DNA from 4 places in the Streptomyces sp. NPDC006140 genome. Region 3 is predicted to be linked to each of the others. Evidence: riboswitches for the same ligand, from Rfam matches in the RefSeq annotation. Region 3 holds a riboswitch; each other region holds the start of a gene.

Evidence for each region. A riboswitch is a leader RNA that binds a small molecule or an ion and turns the genes downstream of it on or off. The one in region 3 is predicted to bind cyclic di-AMP.
Region 1: it holds a riboswitch for cyclic di-AMP, as region 3 does, so the genes downstream of both, ABZ386_RS27920 (NlpC/P60 family protein) here and ABZ386_RS30870 (M23 family metallopeptidase) in region 3, are expected to answer to the same signal.
Region 2: it holds a riboswitch for cyclic di-AMP, as region 3 does, so the genes downstream of both, ABZ386_RS25630 (hypothetical protein) here and ABZ386_RS30870 (M23 family metallopeptidase) in region 3, are expected to answer to the same signal.
Region 4: it holds a riboswitch for cyclic di-AMP, as region 3 does, so the genes downstream of both, ABZ386_RS06015 (C40 family peptidase) here and ABZ386_RS30870 (M23 family metallopeptidase) in region 3, are expected to answer to the same signal.

Annotation. Positions count from the first base shown of each region.
Region 1 covers NZ_JBEXTS010000011.1:328,259-331,635, forward strand. Annotated here, with positions in the region: gene ABZ386_RS27915 (hypothetical protein) at 1-575, opposite strand, end outside; gene ABZ386_RS27920 (NlpC/P60 family protein) at 653-1,819, opposite strand; cyclic di-AMP (ydaO/yuaA leader) riboswitch at 1,828-1,998, opposite strand; gene pcrA (DNA helicase PcrA) at 2,311-3,377, shown strand, end outside.
Region 2 covers NZ_JBEXTS010000010.1:229,614-232,990, forward strand. Annotated here, with positions in the region: gene ABZ386_RS25620 (zinc-binding dehydrogenase) at 1-228, shown strand, start outside; gene ABZ386_RS25625 (aminoglycoside phosphotransferase family protein) at 418-1,314, shown strand; cyclic di-AMP (ydaO/yuaA leader) riboswitch at 1,746-1,927, shown strand; gene ABZ386_RS25630 (hypothetical protein) at 1,933-2,169, shown strand; tRNA gene ABZ386_RS25635 (tRNA-Thr) at 2,265-2,338, opposite strand; gene ABZ386_RS25640 (DUF3224 domain-containing protein) at 2,425-2,847, opposite strand; gene ABZ386_RS25645 (WYL domain-containing protein) at 2,964-3,377, shown strand, end outside.
Region 3 covers NZ_JBEXTS010000013.1:271,074-274,450, reverse strand. Annotated here, with positions in the region: gene ABZ386_RS30875 (aldo/keto reductase) at 1-141, opposite strand, end outside; gene ABZ386_RS30870 (M23 family metallopeptidase) at 237-1,268, opposite strand; cyclic di-AMP (ydaO/yuaA leader) riboswitch at 1,280-1,436, opposite strand; tRNA gene ABZ386_RS30865 (tRNA-Met) at 1,726-1,799, opposite strand; gene ABZ386_RS30860 (dihydrofolate reductase family protein) at 2,003-3,133, opposite strand; gene ABZ386_RS30855 (MarR family transcriptional regulator) at 3,210-3,377, shown strand, end outside.
Region 4 covers NZ_JBEXTS010000002.1:169,251-172,627, reverse strand. Annotated here, with positions in the region: gene ABZ386_RS06025 (ATP-dependent Clp protease proteolytic subunit) at 1-251, shown strand, start outside; gene ABZ386_RS06020 (hypothetical protein) at 259-567, shown strand; cyclic di-AMP (ydaO/yuaA leader) riboswitch at 926-1,138, shown strand; gene ABZ386_RS06015 (C40 family peptidase) at 1,142-1,615, shown strand; gene ABZ386_RS06010 (DUF6328 family protein) at 1,696-2,340, shown strand; gene ABZ386_RS06005 (ATP-binding protein) at 2,422-2,880, opposite strand; gene ABZ386_RS06000 (helix-turn-helix transcriptional regulator) at 3,093-3,377, shown strand, end outside.

The DNA of each region.
Region 1 (3,377 bases), on a different contig from region 3:
GCCCCGGCCAGCGCCGAGACGGCGAGCGCCCCGCCCAGGAGCCAGTGGTCCCCGGGCCCCTCGGCCACCTGCCGCGGCTCGAAGCGGAACAGGGCGAGGCAGTAGAGCACGAGCCCCAGCCAGAACAGCGTCAGGGCCGCGTGCGCGAGCCAGGCCACCGACTCGGCGGCGGCGAGCGTGGCACCGAGCACGGCGAGGCCCTGGGTGGCCACGCAGCGCAGGAACACGGTCCCGTGCCGCTCCCTGGCCGCCGCGACGAGCAGCACGGCCCAGAGCGGCGCGGCGAGCGCCAGCAGCGCCGCGGCCGGGCGCTGCAGGCCGGCCGCGGAGAAGCCGGTGCCGGTGACGGCGGTCGCGGCCACCCAGGTGAGCGCCGCCGCCGATGCCCTCCGCCAGGCCGGCCGAGGCAGCCGCAGCAGGGCGTGCGCGACCGCCCCCAGCCAGCCCGCGCAGGCCAGGGCGAGGGCGATCCGGGACAGAACCTCGTACCCCGCCGAGTCGAGACCGACCGACAAGGTGCCGGTCGTCAGGGCGTAGGTCGCCCACAAGGTGACATACGGGGAGGGGTCGGACATGGCCCCGATGCTAGAGAGCGCCGCGCACAGGACGAGAGGGGCACGCGCGCGTGCCCCTCAAAAACGTCCAGGACTTCTCAGGCGGGCCGCACCACGCTGTGGATCGCCGACTCGCCGTCGTAGTAGATCGACTCCTCGCGCACGTAGGTGCCGGGCTTCGGGGCGTGGATCATCATGCCGTTGCCGATGTACATGCCCACATGGGTGACGTCGTCGTAGAAGAAGACCAGGTCACCGGGCTGGGCCTGGGAGAGGGGGACCGTGGTGCCGGCGGTCACCTGGTCGTAGGTCGTGCGCGGCAGGGTCACCCCGGCGGCCTTCCACGCGGCCTGGGTGAGGCCGGAGCAGTCGTAGGAGCCGGGACCGACGGCGCCCCACACGTACGGCTTGCCGATCTGGGCGCGGGCGAAGGCGAGGGCCTTCTCGGCCTTGGTGGCGTACGAGGAGTCGGCCGGGGCGGTCGAGGAGGTGCCGGAGCCCGGCGCCGGGGAGCCGCTCTCCTGCTGCTGGGGAGCCTGGTCCTGGGCCTGCTGCTGGGCGGCCTGCTTCCGGGCCAGCTCGGCGGCCTTGCGGGCGGCCTCCTGCTGCTTCTGCTTCTCGATCGCCGCCAGTCGCGCCTTCTCCTCGGCGGTCAGCTGCGACAGCAGCTGGCGTGCGTCGGCGAGCTTCCGCTGGACGGTGGCCTTGGCGGTCTTCAGGTCGCCCTGGGACTCGGTGAGCGTCGTGAGGCTCTCCGTGGCCTCCTGGCGCTTCTTCATCGTCTCGGACTGCTGGGTGACGTAGTCGTCGACCGCGACCTTCTGACGGCCGGTCATCCGGTCCATCAGCTGCGTCTGGTCGAAGTAGTCCTGCGGGGTGTCCGCGAGCAGGAACGTCGCCGTGTCCGGGGCGGAGGCGCCGGTGCGGTACTGGGCGGCGGCGAAGGAACCCAGCTCCTCCCGCGCCTCGTTGAGCTTCTGGGTGCGCTGGGCGACGTCGTCGAGGAGGGTGTCGACGCGCTTGCGCTGCTTCGCGGTCTTCTCCTTGGCCGCGTTGTACTTGTCGGTCGCCGACTCGGCCTGGCGGTACAGGTCGCCGACCTTCTTCTCGACTTCCTCCAGGCTGGGCTTCTCGTCGGCCTCGGGGGCTGCGTTGGCCGACTGGGACAGCAGGGCCACGGAGGTGAGGGCCGCCGTTGCGAGGGCGGGGGTCCGTATGCCTGCCACGCGCGTACCCGTAGGACGCGACTTGCGGTGCGACGCCAAGGGAGGCGACTCCTTCCATGCTCCGCCTACCGGGTTAGCTGTCGGGTTCGGGCGGGTATCTCGGAAGGGTTGCCCTACGGCCTGCTCCGCTAGGGGAGTCGGGCCGATTCACCCCAAGGTCTCGGTGGGTCCCCGGCTCCGGCTGCTCGGCGGCGCGCCGGACTCGGCGGAGGCCGCGCGGCCCGGCGACGTTCGCCGGTGGGGGTCATGCGGCCCGTTCGCACCGTAGCCAACTCGTGTGGCTCCTGTGAAGGTTGATGGGTGATATGCCCGATACATTTTCGTGACCTTATTCATGGGCGTCGCCGAGAGTGGGCGATCAAGGGGGATTGGTCACGGGTTATCCGCGATTGTGATGCCGTCGCGGGGTGTGATCACGCCACGCTGGAGGGTGACAACGCGCCCCCGGGTGGTCGGCGGGGGCCCGGGTCGGGGCGATGTTCTCAGGGCGGCGGCGGGCTGTCAGTGGGGCGCCCTAGACTCGGAGAGCGATGAGCAGCCTCTTTGACGACAGCTTCCTGGCGGACCTCCAGGCCCAGCGGGGCCCCGCGGACGAGCCCCCGCCGCCGCCCGAGGACGATCACGCTCCGGAGTCGATTCCGGACGATCTGTTCGGCGGGAAGTTCGACGTGCCGCCGGACCGGGACGCCTACTACCGCGACGGCGCCCCACGCCCGGTCGTGGACACGGCCGCCCTCCTGGAGGGGCTGAACGACAACCAGCGCGCCGCCGTCGTCCACTCCGGCTCCCCGCTGCTCATCGTGGCCGGCGCCGGCTCCGGCAAGACCCGTGTGCTCACGCACCGCATCGCCCACCTGCTCGCCGAGCGCGGCGTGCACCCGGGCCAGATCCTCGCGATCACCTTCACCAACAAGGCCGCCGGGGAGATGAAGGAGCGCGTCGAGCAGCTCGTCGGTCCGCGCGCCAACGCCATGTGGGTGATGACCTTCCACAGCGCGTGCGTGCGCATCCTGCGCCGGGAGAGCAAGAAGCTCGGCTTCACGTCCTCGTTCTCGATCTACGACGCCGCCGACTCCAAGCGTCTGATGGCCCTGGTCTGCCGCGACCTGGACCTCGACCCCAAGCGTTTCCCGCCCAAGTCCTTCAGCGCCAAGATCAGCAACCTGAAGAACGAGCTGATCGACGAGGAGGACTTCGCCGCCCAGGCCTCCGACGGCTTCGAGAAGACCCTCGCCCAGGCCTACGCGATGTACCAGTCGCGGCTGCGCGAGGCGAACGCCCTCGACTTCGACGACCTGATCATGACGACGGTCAACCTGCTCCGCGCCTTCCCGGACGTCGCCGAGCACTACCGCCGCCGCTTCCGGCACGTGCTGGTCGACGAGTACCAGGACACCAACCACGCCCAGTACGCCCTGGTCCGCGAGCTGGTCGGCACCACCGAGCACCCCGTCGACGTGCCGCCCGAGGCCGAGATCCCGCCCGCCGAGCTGTGCGTGGTGGGCGACGCCGACCAGTCGATCTACGCCTTCCGCGGCGCGACGATCCGCAACATCCTCCAGTTCGAGGAGGACTACCCGGACGCGACGACGATCCT
Region 2 (3,377 bases), on a different contig from region 3:
GAGCCCTACCTCGTCGACGGCGTCTCCGAGCAGGTCCTCGGCCCCGTCATGCTCCAGAAGGCCGGCGGCCCCGACCCCGTCCGCATCCTCGAACTGCGCGCCCTCACCGAGGCCGCCGCGGGCCGCCTCACCCCGGCCGTCCACCGCTTCCCCCTCGCCGACGCCGCGGTCGCGCACCGCGCGCTGGAGACCCGGGGGACGACGGGCAAGGTGGTCCTGGAGCCCTGACGCGCAGTCCTCGGGCCCTGACGCGCAGTCCCGGAACCCTGACGCACAGCCCTGGAACCCTGACGCACGCCGCCCGCCCGGCGCCCTCGGCACCCGGCGGGGCGGTCGGGCGACTCCCCCGCCACGCCGCTTCACCGGCCGGGCAAATTCACATGACCCACCCGGCACACCCCCACTACCGTGCCGAAAGTGATCGACATTCCCCGTGAACTGGCGGCATCACAGGAGAAGTTCAACGGCGAGGCCGGCCGCGCCTTCATCGCCGGACTGCCCGACCTGACGGCCGGCTTCCTCGACCGCTGGGAGCTGGCACCCGACGGACCGCCCATGCACGGCGTCTCCGCCCTGGTCCTCCCGGTCGTCCGCCGCGACGGCACCACCGCGGTCCTCAAACTCCAGCTCCTCGACGAGGAGAGCGAAGGCGAACCGGTCGCCCTGCGGGCCTGGGACGGCGACGGAGCCGTCCGCCTCCTCGACCACGACGAGCCCACCGGCACCATGCTGCTGGAGCGTCTCGACGAGACCCGGATGCTGTCCCACGTCCCGGACCCCCACCAGGCCGTCGTCACCATCGCCGAACTCCTCGCCCACCTCACCTCCTTCCCCGCCCCGCCCGGCCTGCGGCGCCTCGGCGACATCGCCCGCGCCATGCTCGACCAGACCCCGTGGGCGCTGCCCCGCATCCCCGACCCCGAGGCCCGCGCCCTGATCGCGGACTGCGCGGCCGCCGTCCGCGAGGTCGTGGACGAACCGGGCGACCGCCTCCTCCACTGGGACCTGCACGACGAGAACGTGCTGTCCTCCGACCGCGCCCCCTGGCTCGCCATCGACCCCAAGCCCCTGGCAGGCGACCCCGGCTTCGAACTCTGGCCGGCCCTCGACAACCGCTACGACCCCGACGACATCCTCTGGCGCTTCGACGCCATGACCGACATCCTCACCCTGGACCGCCCCCGAGCCCGGGCCTGGACCCTCGGCCGCCTCCTCCAGAACGCCCTGTGGGAGATCGAGGACGGCCGCCCCCTGGATGACGACCAGCTGGAAATCGCACGGCGGCTGAGGAAACCCAGGTCGGGAAAGATCTGACCTGGACAACGCAAGGGCCCCCGGGGGGCTCTCACGCCGGAGCACGACTCCTTGGGCGCAAACATGCGCCCGGCGCCGCCTCAGGTCGTCATGAACACCAGCCCGGAGCGGACATCAAGCACGTGTGCGAGTCGTTCATCTGATGTTCCGTCAATCGACAGCAGGCCGATCGACGCCGAGCGGAGCCCTCCAGATGATGTACCGGGCCCTCGTCAAACGGGACTGATCAAGGACTCCAAAAATGCGCCAACTAGCCTCTGAGCAGCGGTGATCCCACTGACGGTCACCCGTATGGAGGGCTGGTGACCAAGCCCACAAATGCCCGTCTGAGTTGGGATATTCGGCGTGGCCTGAGTCACGATCTCTTTGACGACAAGCCCCCGTTACAGACGACGGGGCGGTCCGGGCGTAAGCCGAGTCCTGCCGGCGTCCGGATGTCACAGTTGCATCCATGGAGCGGCAGGAGTGGAGGACCCGAGCAAGACGGGTCGCCGGCCCCGACCACGCCATGGCCGACCGAGCAGCCCTTGGGGTGAAGCCGCATCAGCGGCCGGACAACTTCGCCAGTCCGAATCCGACAGGTCATCCTTCACAGGCGACTGACGAAGGCAGCGAGCCATGACGGCAACGCACGACGGTCCGCAGCTCTCTGGGCCCGGGGACAAGCCCCCGAGGAACAAGCTGCACGACGCCCGGGTCGCAGTCCTCCTTGCGATCATCGGTGGTGGTGCTGCGGGCATCGCCCACAGGGTGATGGAGGAAGCCTCCTACTACGAGGCTATGACCACCGCTGGAGGGGTGACCCTCGGACTTCTCGTCGTGATCTTCGTGGTGATGACCTACATCTGGTCCTGATCACGCACACGGACAGGTCAGGAAACGTCCGAGTCGCCACATCCACTGACGACAAAACCCCAGGTCAGAACACATCTGACCTGGGGTTCCAGCAGAGCCCCCTGTCGGATTCGAACCGACGACCTACGCATTACAAGTGCGTTGCTCTGGCCAGCTGAGCTAAGGAGGCGCGCGTACTACGACGCCGTACGCGAGGCGGCACCACTGTACACAGAGCCCGTTACCCCGAGCCACGAAGTTCCGGTCCGCCCGGTCTCATCCCAGCTCGTACTCGAACCGGTACGCCACCGCCGCCTCCCCCTGCCGCGCGGTGAAGCCGCCCTTCCCCTTCAGCCCGGACAGCTCCCCACTGCCCGAGCCCTCCACCACCTCGAAGGCGCAGTGCACGGTTCCGTCCTCGCCGAACCACCCGCGTTCCTCGACGGCGAAGCTCCCCTCCCGCCCGTCGAGGCGGCCGGTGAGCAGCTCCATGCCGGCGAAGGAGCCGGTCTTGGGGGTGGTGTAGACGATGGTGTACTCGCAGATCGTCCCGGCCGCCTCGATGCCGCCGCTGAACGTGTTGCGGACCGAGGCGTGGGCGAGCCGGGGGTGCGTGTCCTCGCCCGGGCCGAGCGCGCGTTCCTGCCAGTCGGCGAAAGTGAAGTGACCCGTGGTGGCGGTGGTACGGGAGCCGGGCATGGGCGGTCCTCTCGTCAGGGGCCCGGGCGGGCCGTGAAGGCGTCTGGGACCCAGCCTGATCCGCGTACCTGACATCTCCTGTCAGGTACGCCCCCGGACACCGCACAATGGCCCCCATGCGCGCCGACCGGCTCCTCTCCCTGCTCCTGCTGCTCCAGAACCGCGGGCGCATGACCGCGCTCGAGCTGGCCGCCGAGCTGGAGGTGTCGGTGCGGACGGTCTACCGGGACGTCGAGGCGCTGGGCGCGGCGGGTGTGCCGGTCTGTGCCGACCGGGGGCCCGAGGGCGGCTACCGGCTGGTCGACGGGTACCGGACGCGGCTGACCGGCCTGACCGACGCCGAGGCCGGGTCGCTGTTCCTCGCCGGGATGCCCGGCCCCGCGCGGGACCTGGGGCTCGGCGCGGTACTGGCCAGCGCCCAGCTGAAGGTGCAGGCCGCCCTGCCCGCGGAGCTCGCCGGGCAGGCGCGCCGGGTCAAGGAGCGGTTCCACCTGGACGCGCCGGCCTGGTTCCGGGAGGCCGACCCGGTG
Region 3 (3,377 bases):
GAAGTTGCCGCCGGCGGCGGTGTAGGCGTCGAGGACGGCGAACGACTGGTCCTCGTCGGCGGTCCAGCCGAAGACGTTGCCGCCGAGGGCGAGCGGGAAGACCTCGAGTTCGGAGGAGCCGAGTTTGCGCAGAGAAGTCATGTCCCGTGTCAACGGCCGTGCGGGGGAGGCTCATTCCACAGCGGACGCAAAACTCCCGTAAACGCCCCTCCGCACGGAACCGAGGACGCCGTGGTTCAGACGTTCAGGCCCTTGCCGCGCAGCCAGGCCAGCGGGTCGATCCCGCTGCCGGAACCGCCGGAGTGCACCTCGAGGTGGAGGTGGGCACCGGTGACGTTGCCGGTGGCGCCGACGCGGCCGATGACGTCGCCCGTGCTGACCTTCTGGCCGACGCTGACGCCGATCGACGACTGGTGCGCGTACCAGATCTCCGTGCCGTCATCGAGGGTCAGGACCGTCTTGTAGCCGTACGAACCGCTCCAGCCCGCCTCGGTGATGGTGCCGCTGTGCACCGCCTTGATCGGCGTGCCCGTGGGGGCGGCGAAGTCGAGGCCGGTGTGGTAGCCGGAGGACCAGTAGGCACCGGCCTGACCGAAGGTCGAGGTGATGGTGTACGAGGAGGTGGGCAGCGTGTACTGCTTGGCGAGGGCGGCGAGCCGCTCGGCCTCGGCCTTCTTCCGGGCCTCCTCCTCCGCCTTCCGCTTGGCTTCGGCGGCCTTGGCCTTGGCTTCCTTCTCGGCCTTGGCGGCGGCTTCCTTGGCGGCCTTCTCGGCGGCGGCCGCGGCTTCTTCGGCGGCCTTGGTCTCGATCTGGTCCTGCTGGTGCTCGGCCTGGGCCATGATCCGGGCGCGCAGCGCCTCGCCGGCGCCGGAGCTGCCCTGCTCGGCGTCCGCCGTGGCGGTGCCGAGGCTGCTGAGCGGAGTCGCGGAGCCCTGGGGGGTGTCGTCGTCCGAGATGAGGGAACCCACCGAGGGAAGGTCCGGCACGGAGATCGACACCGGCGGCTTGCCGGTCTGGGCGCTGGCCATGCCGCCGGCGCCCACGGCGGCTATGACGCCGACGCCCAGGACGGTGGAGCTGCGGGCGAGTCCTCCGCCGCGCTGCTTGGTGACGCGATGCCGGCCGCGGACGGGACGGATGGACTCCGCGGTGGGGTTCCATTCCTGGAACGGGCCCTCGTCGGTGCGCTGACCTCCGTAGCCGAAGGTCTCGGTGTCGCGCTGGTTCTGCGCGAACGGGGCCGCGGGGGCAGGCCGGTTGGACGCCACGTGGGCGTACTCCTTTCCTTCCTTCTCGCCTACCGGGTTAGCTGACGGGTTCGGAGCAGGAAGGTCTCCTACGCGCGTATACCGACCGTGCTTCCACGGCGGTATGCGTGCGATTCACCCCAAGTGGTGGTTCCCCGGTTCCCTTTCGGGATTCGGCGCGTGCGCACGGAGCCGCCTTCTGTGACGGCTGGGACGACCGCGCTGCGTTATCGAACGTTAATAGACGCGCGGTGGGTATTCCAGCGATTCCGCTTGATCATTAACCTTTTTCGCGCGGACTTACCCCCCATGACCGGGCCAAATCGGGCGAGTTGACCGCCACGTAAGTGACTCACGGGTTTTGACGGTGTGTCAGTCGTTATGCGGAGCGGCGCGATTCACTCACCGAAAGTAATGGAGGGCCCAGAGGAAACACCGAGGGCCGGAACCCTTTCGGATTCCGGCCCTCGGCCTTCAGTAGCGGGGACAGGATTTGAACCTGCGACCTCTGGGTTATGAGCCCAGCGAGCTACCGAGCTGCTCCACCCCGCGTCGTTGTGACACCAGTGTACGCCATCCGCGGGACCGCTCGCGCACACCCGCCGCTCAGCCGCCCGGGGCGCCCGCGTGGGTCAGGGTTTCCCAAGGCACGGGCGCAGGATCTGTTGGGCCGATCGGCCCGCGATCAGCACGACGGCCGCAGTCCGTACGACAGGTCGTGGTCCGTACTCCGTACGACAGGTCGTGGCCCGTACTCAGGGCGACAGGTGGCGGTTCGGGGCCTTGGCCCGCTCCTCGTGTTCGGGCAGGACGACGACCTCCACTCCCCCGGCGGCGAGGACACCGCTGCCGTCGGCCGCGGCCACGAAGGTGTCCGGCTCGCGCCAGGCCGTGACGACCCGCCGTACGCCCGCGTCGAGGATCAGCCGGGCGCAGGGTGCGGGGCGGGAGGCGCGGCGGGCGCACGGCTCCAGGCTGCTGTACACCGTCGCGCCGGGCAGGCGCCCGTCGGCCGGGTCGATCTTGGCCAGGGCCGCCTCCTCCGCGTGCACGACCGGGTCGCCGCCCTCGCGGGAGTGGCCGCGGGCCAGTTCCGTGCCGTCGGCCGCGACCACCACCGCGCCCACGCTGAACGCCGTGTCCGACGGCGGGCACTCCGCCGCCAGTGCGCAGGCGCGGGCCAGCCAGTGGTGGTCGGCGGCGACCGGGAGGGGGCCGGTGCCCGGGGCGGTCGGTTCGTAGCGCATGAGGACGACGTCCTCGATCCGCCGCGTCTCCAGCAGCCGGAGCCGGCCGGACTGGTAGCCGCCGGGGCCGAAGAGGCGGGGTGCCGCCGGGTCGCCCACGAAGAGCGGGGCGAGGACCAGCTGGAGTTCGTCGGCGAGGCCCTGGGTGAGGAGCTGGGTGTGGATCACGCCGCCGCCCTCGACCATGAGGCGCCGTACGCCCCGGACGTCGTGCAGGTGGGTGAGGAGCCGCCGCCAGTCGAGGCCGGGGCCGAGGGGGACGACGTCGGTGGCGAGGCCGAGGGCGCGGGCGCGTTCGGCGCCCTGGTCGGTGGTGTAGAGGACCTTCGCGCCGCCGGTGTGCCAGAAGCGGGCGTCCGGGTCGAGCTCGCCCGTGCCGCTGACGGTGACCTTGAGGGGGTACTCCGGCTTGCCTGCGGCGGTGCGGGCGGCGCGCCGCTCCGCGGAGTTGACCAGGAGGCGCGGGTTGTCGGCGCGGATCGTGCCGGCGCCGACCAGGATCGCGTCGACGGACGCCCGGACCTCGTCGACCCGGTCGAAGTCGGCCGGGCCGGACAGGAGGAGGCGTTCGGGTCCGGTGTCGTCCAGGTAGCCGTCGAGGGAGACGGCGGCGGACAGCAGGACGTACGGGTGGGGCATCGACGCTCCGCGGCTGGTCGGGACGGCGGAAGGGACAGGGCTTGGTTCAAGTTTGAAACAAACCTACACTGGCGGCATGACGACTCGCTGGCTCACCCCCGAGGAGCAGCGCGCCTGGCGCGCCTACATCGCCGCCTCGCTGCTCCTGGAGGACGCGATCGACCGGCAGCTCCAGCAGGACGCCGGCATGCCGCACCTGTACTACTCCATCCTGTCCGTCCTGTCGGAGTCCCCGGAACGGCGG
Region 4 (3,377 bases), on a different contig from region 3:
ATCAGCCGTCGCTGCCCGAACCGGTCCACGGCCAGGCCAGCGATCTGGCGATCCAGGCCGACGAGTTGACGCGCATCCGGACGCGCATGGAGGAGCTGCTCGCGCGGCACACGGGCCGCACCCCGGAGCAGGTCGGCGCGGACATCGAGCGGGACAAGATCCTCACCGCCCAGGAGGCGGTGGAGTACGGCCTGGTGGACCGGGTCCTCCCCAACCGCGAGGCCATCCTGGCCACGCCGACCGGGCGGTGAGGCTCCGGTGCTGCCGCCCGAACTGCCGCCGCTGCCCGCGCTGACGCGCGCCGAGGCGGAGTTGATCGACCGTTACCTCGACGTCGTCGACCTGCTCGGCCGGATCAATCCGGCGCTGCACGGCGACACCTACCGCGGGCTGCGTGCCGCCCAGGCCCTGGTCGGCAAGGCGACCGCGCTGCGTGACGCGTTGACCCTGATGCACCAGCGGGGCGAGACGGAACTGCACGCCGGCACGCTGGCCCGGGCCCTGCGCGTGCTGGACGGTGAGCGGCGCACGGCCAGGCTCACGCTGCCGCCCGAGTCCGTCAGCTGACGCGGCTCGGACGGCCGTTGACGCGGATCCGACGGCCCGGGCGCCCGTTCTGCCGACGGAGCGTCCCGGGCCTGAGTCGAAACGGACCGAACGACGTACCCCTGTTCGGAGTAGACAGGGATCCTTTTTCTGGACCCCCTCAGTTGCGCAACGCGCGTAGCCGTGGGGCGGAATGGGACATTCCATGCCTGGTCCGAAGGTCCGCGGAGCAGTAGACGGTGGCTCGAACACAGACGTGTCCACCCGAACGGGTGAGTGGTGAGTAACAACACAAATCCCCGGTTCCGTTGGGATTTCGGGTCAAGCATGAGTCAAGATCCCTGTCTGACGACAAGCCCCCGCCACAGCGGCGGGGCGATCCGGGCGGACGCCGAGTCCTGCCGCCGCCCGGATGACCGGTCGACAGAAGTGGATCGGCAGGAGTGGAGGACCCAAGCACGACGGGTCGCCGGGACGGTCACGCCATGACCGGGTCCGAGCAGCCCTTGGGGTGAAGCCGCGTCAGCGGCCGGGCAACTTCGCCAGCCCGAATCCGACAGGTCATCCTTCACAGGCGGCTGACGAAGGGTTGCGCATGACTGCGCTCAATCGTGTCCCGTCGCTCATGGCCCGGGCCGGAACGGCCTCGGCCCTCACCATCGCCGCGGTGGGCGGCTCGATCGTGGCCCCCGGCTTCTCCTCGGAGGCCGCGGCAGCCACACCTGCGACGAAGGCACTCCAGATCGCGGCCTCGAAGAAGGGCTCGCCCTACAAGTACGGCGCCACCGGGCCGCACCGGTTCGACTGCTCCGGGCTCACGCTGTACTCGTTCAAGAAGGCCGGCAAGAAACTGCCCCGCACGGCCGCCCAGCAGTACAACAAGACCCGCCACATCTCCGCCAAGAACCGCAAGGCGGGGGACCTGGTGTTCTTCCACTCGGGCAAGAGCGTGTACCACGTCGGTATCTACGCGGGTAAGAACAAGCTCTGGCACGCCCCGAAGACCGGGGACGTGGTGCGGCTGCAGAAGATCTGGACCAAGAGCGTCTGGTACGGGCGCGTGAAGTAGCCGCCCGGCGTGCGGCGGCGTCCTGACGCGCCGCCGCACGCCGGAGCGTGATACGGGCTCACGTGGTTACCCGTCCCCCCATGGCCGAGCACCGTCCCTGCACCGCACGCAACGAGACGCCGCTGCAGCGCGCCGACCGCAACTTCGTCGAGCTGCTCCAGGAACTCCGCGTCACCCAGACGGGCGTACAGATCCTCTTCGCCTTCCTGCTGTCGCTCGCCTTCACCTCGCGCTTCGAGGACCTCGACACGGTCCAGCGCGTCACCTACGTCATCACGCTGCTGCTGGCGGTCCTGGCCGCGGCGCTGTTCACCGCGCCGGCCGCGCTGCACCGCTCGCTCTTCCAGCAGGGCGCCAAGCCGCGCATCGTGCAAGTCTCCTCGCGCCTGGCCACCACCGGCCTGGTCGTGCTCGTGTTCGCGTTCAGCGGTTCCGTGCTGCTGGTGGTCGATGTGACGACCGGCCGGGCCGGCGGCATCGCCGCGAGCGTGGCGACCTTCCTGGTCTGCGTCGGCCTGTGGGGGCTGCTCCCCCGGCTGGTGCGGCGGGCGGGCCTGCGTGACGAGACGGCCGGGACGGCGGAGGAACCGGCCTCACCCCGGTCGGGAACCGTCAGGGTTCCGGCGCAGCTGCGGGACACCGTCAGGCAGCCGTCGGCGCTGCGGGGAACGGCACCGCTTCGGGGAACGGCACCGCGTCGGGAGGCGTCGGCGCGACGCCGGTGACACGGGCGGTGGCGGCCGGCGCGCAGGGGGCCGGGCCGGTGCTTCGGTGCCCGAGACGCCCGGGGATGCGCCGCTGTGACGTTACGGCTCCTGCTGTCCCGCCGCCGTCACCGGCTGGGCCGGGACCGTCCAGGGGAGTTCGACGGAGATGGTCTTGCCGCCCTCACGGGTGGGGCGGACGCGGAGCCTGCCGCCGTACTCCGCGGTCAGCCAGCGGATGATGGCCAGGCCGCGGCCGTTGTCCTGCTGGACGGCGGCCGGGAGCCGTCTGGGCAAGCGCGGGTGGCTGTCCGTGACACCGACGCGCAGGTGCTCGTCACGGTCGAGCTCGACGTCCACCGTGAACGTGGGCGACTGTCCGAAGGTGTGCTGGACGGCGTTGGTGGCGAGTTCGGAGATGATGAGCCGGATGGTGTCGGACACTTCCGTGTCCGCCGGCAGGCCCCACTCCGCCAGCGTGCCCACCACGTAGGCGCGCGCTGCGGAGACCGAGGCGGGATCGCTCGGCAGAGTGACGGAGGCTTCCAAATGGTCTGCCATGGCGACGTCGTCCCTTTCCCACGGGACCGCAGGCCGACACGGAGCGGAAGGTTCGAGTACGGTCCCGGACTGGTGCTTCGTCGCCAGACTGCCACCAGAACACCCATGAAGGACGGCGATCCACCAAGATATGCATATATCTGTCGCTCAAAGCGGTGAACTCTGCGACGCGAGACCGTATTTGGGTGGCTCGGAAGGAGTAAGGAGGAGCCATGCAGCACGGTCCCGCGGTGCGCCGGCGGAAACTGGGCGCCGAACTGCGTGCGCTGCGCACCTCGGCGGGGCTCACCAGCGGTGAGGCGGCCCGGCTGGTGGGCTGGCACCAGTCGAAGGTCAGCCGGATCGAGACGGGCACGAGTGGGGTGAAACCGGCCGATGTGCGGTTACTCCTCGACGCCTACGGTGTGGCAGACTCCCAACTTCGCGAGTTGCTCATGGTGTTGGCGGGGTCCGAGGACAGCGACGGCCGGCACCACTGGTGGCACGCCTACCGCGGG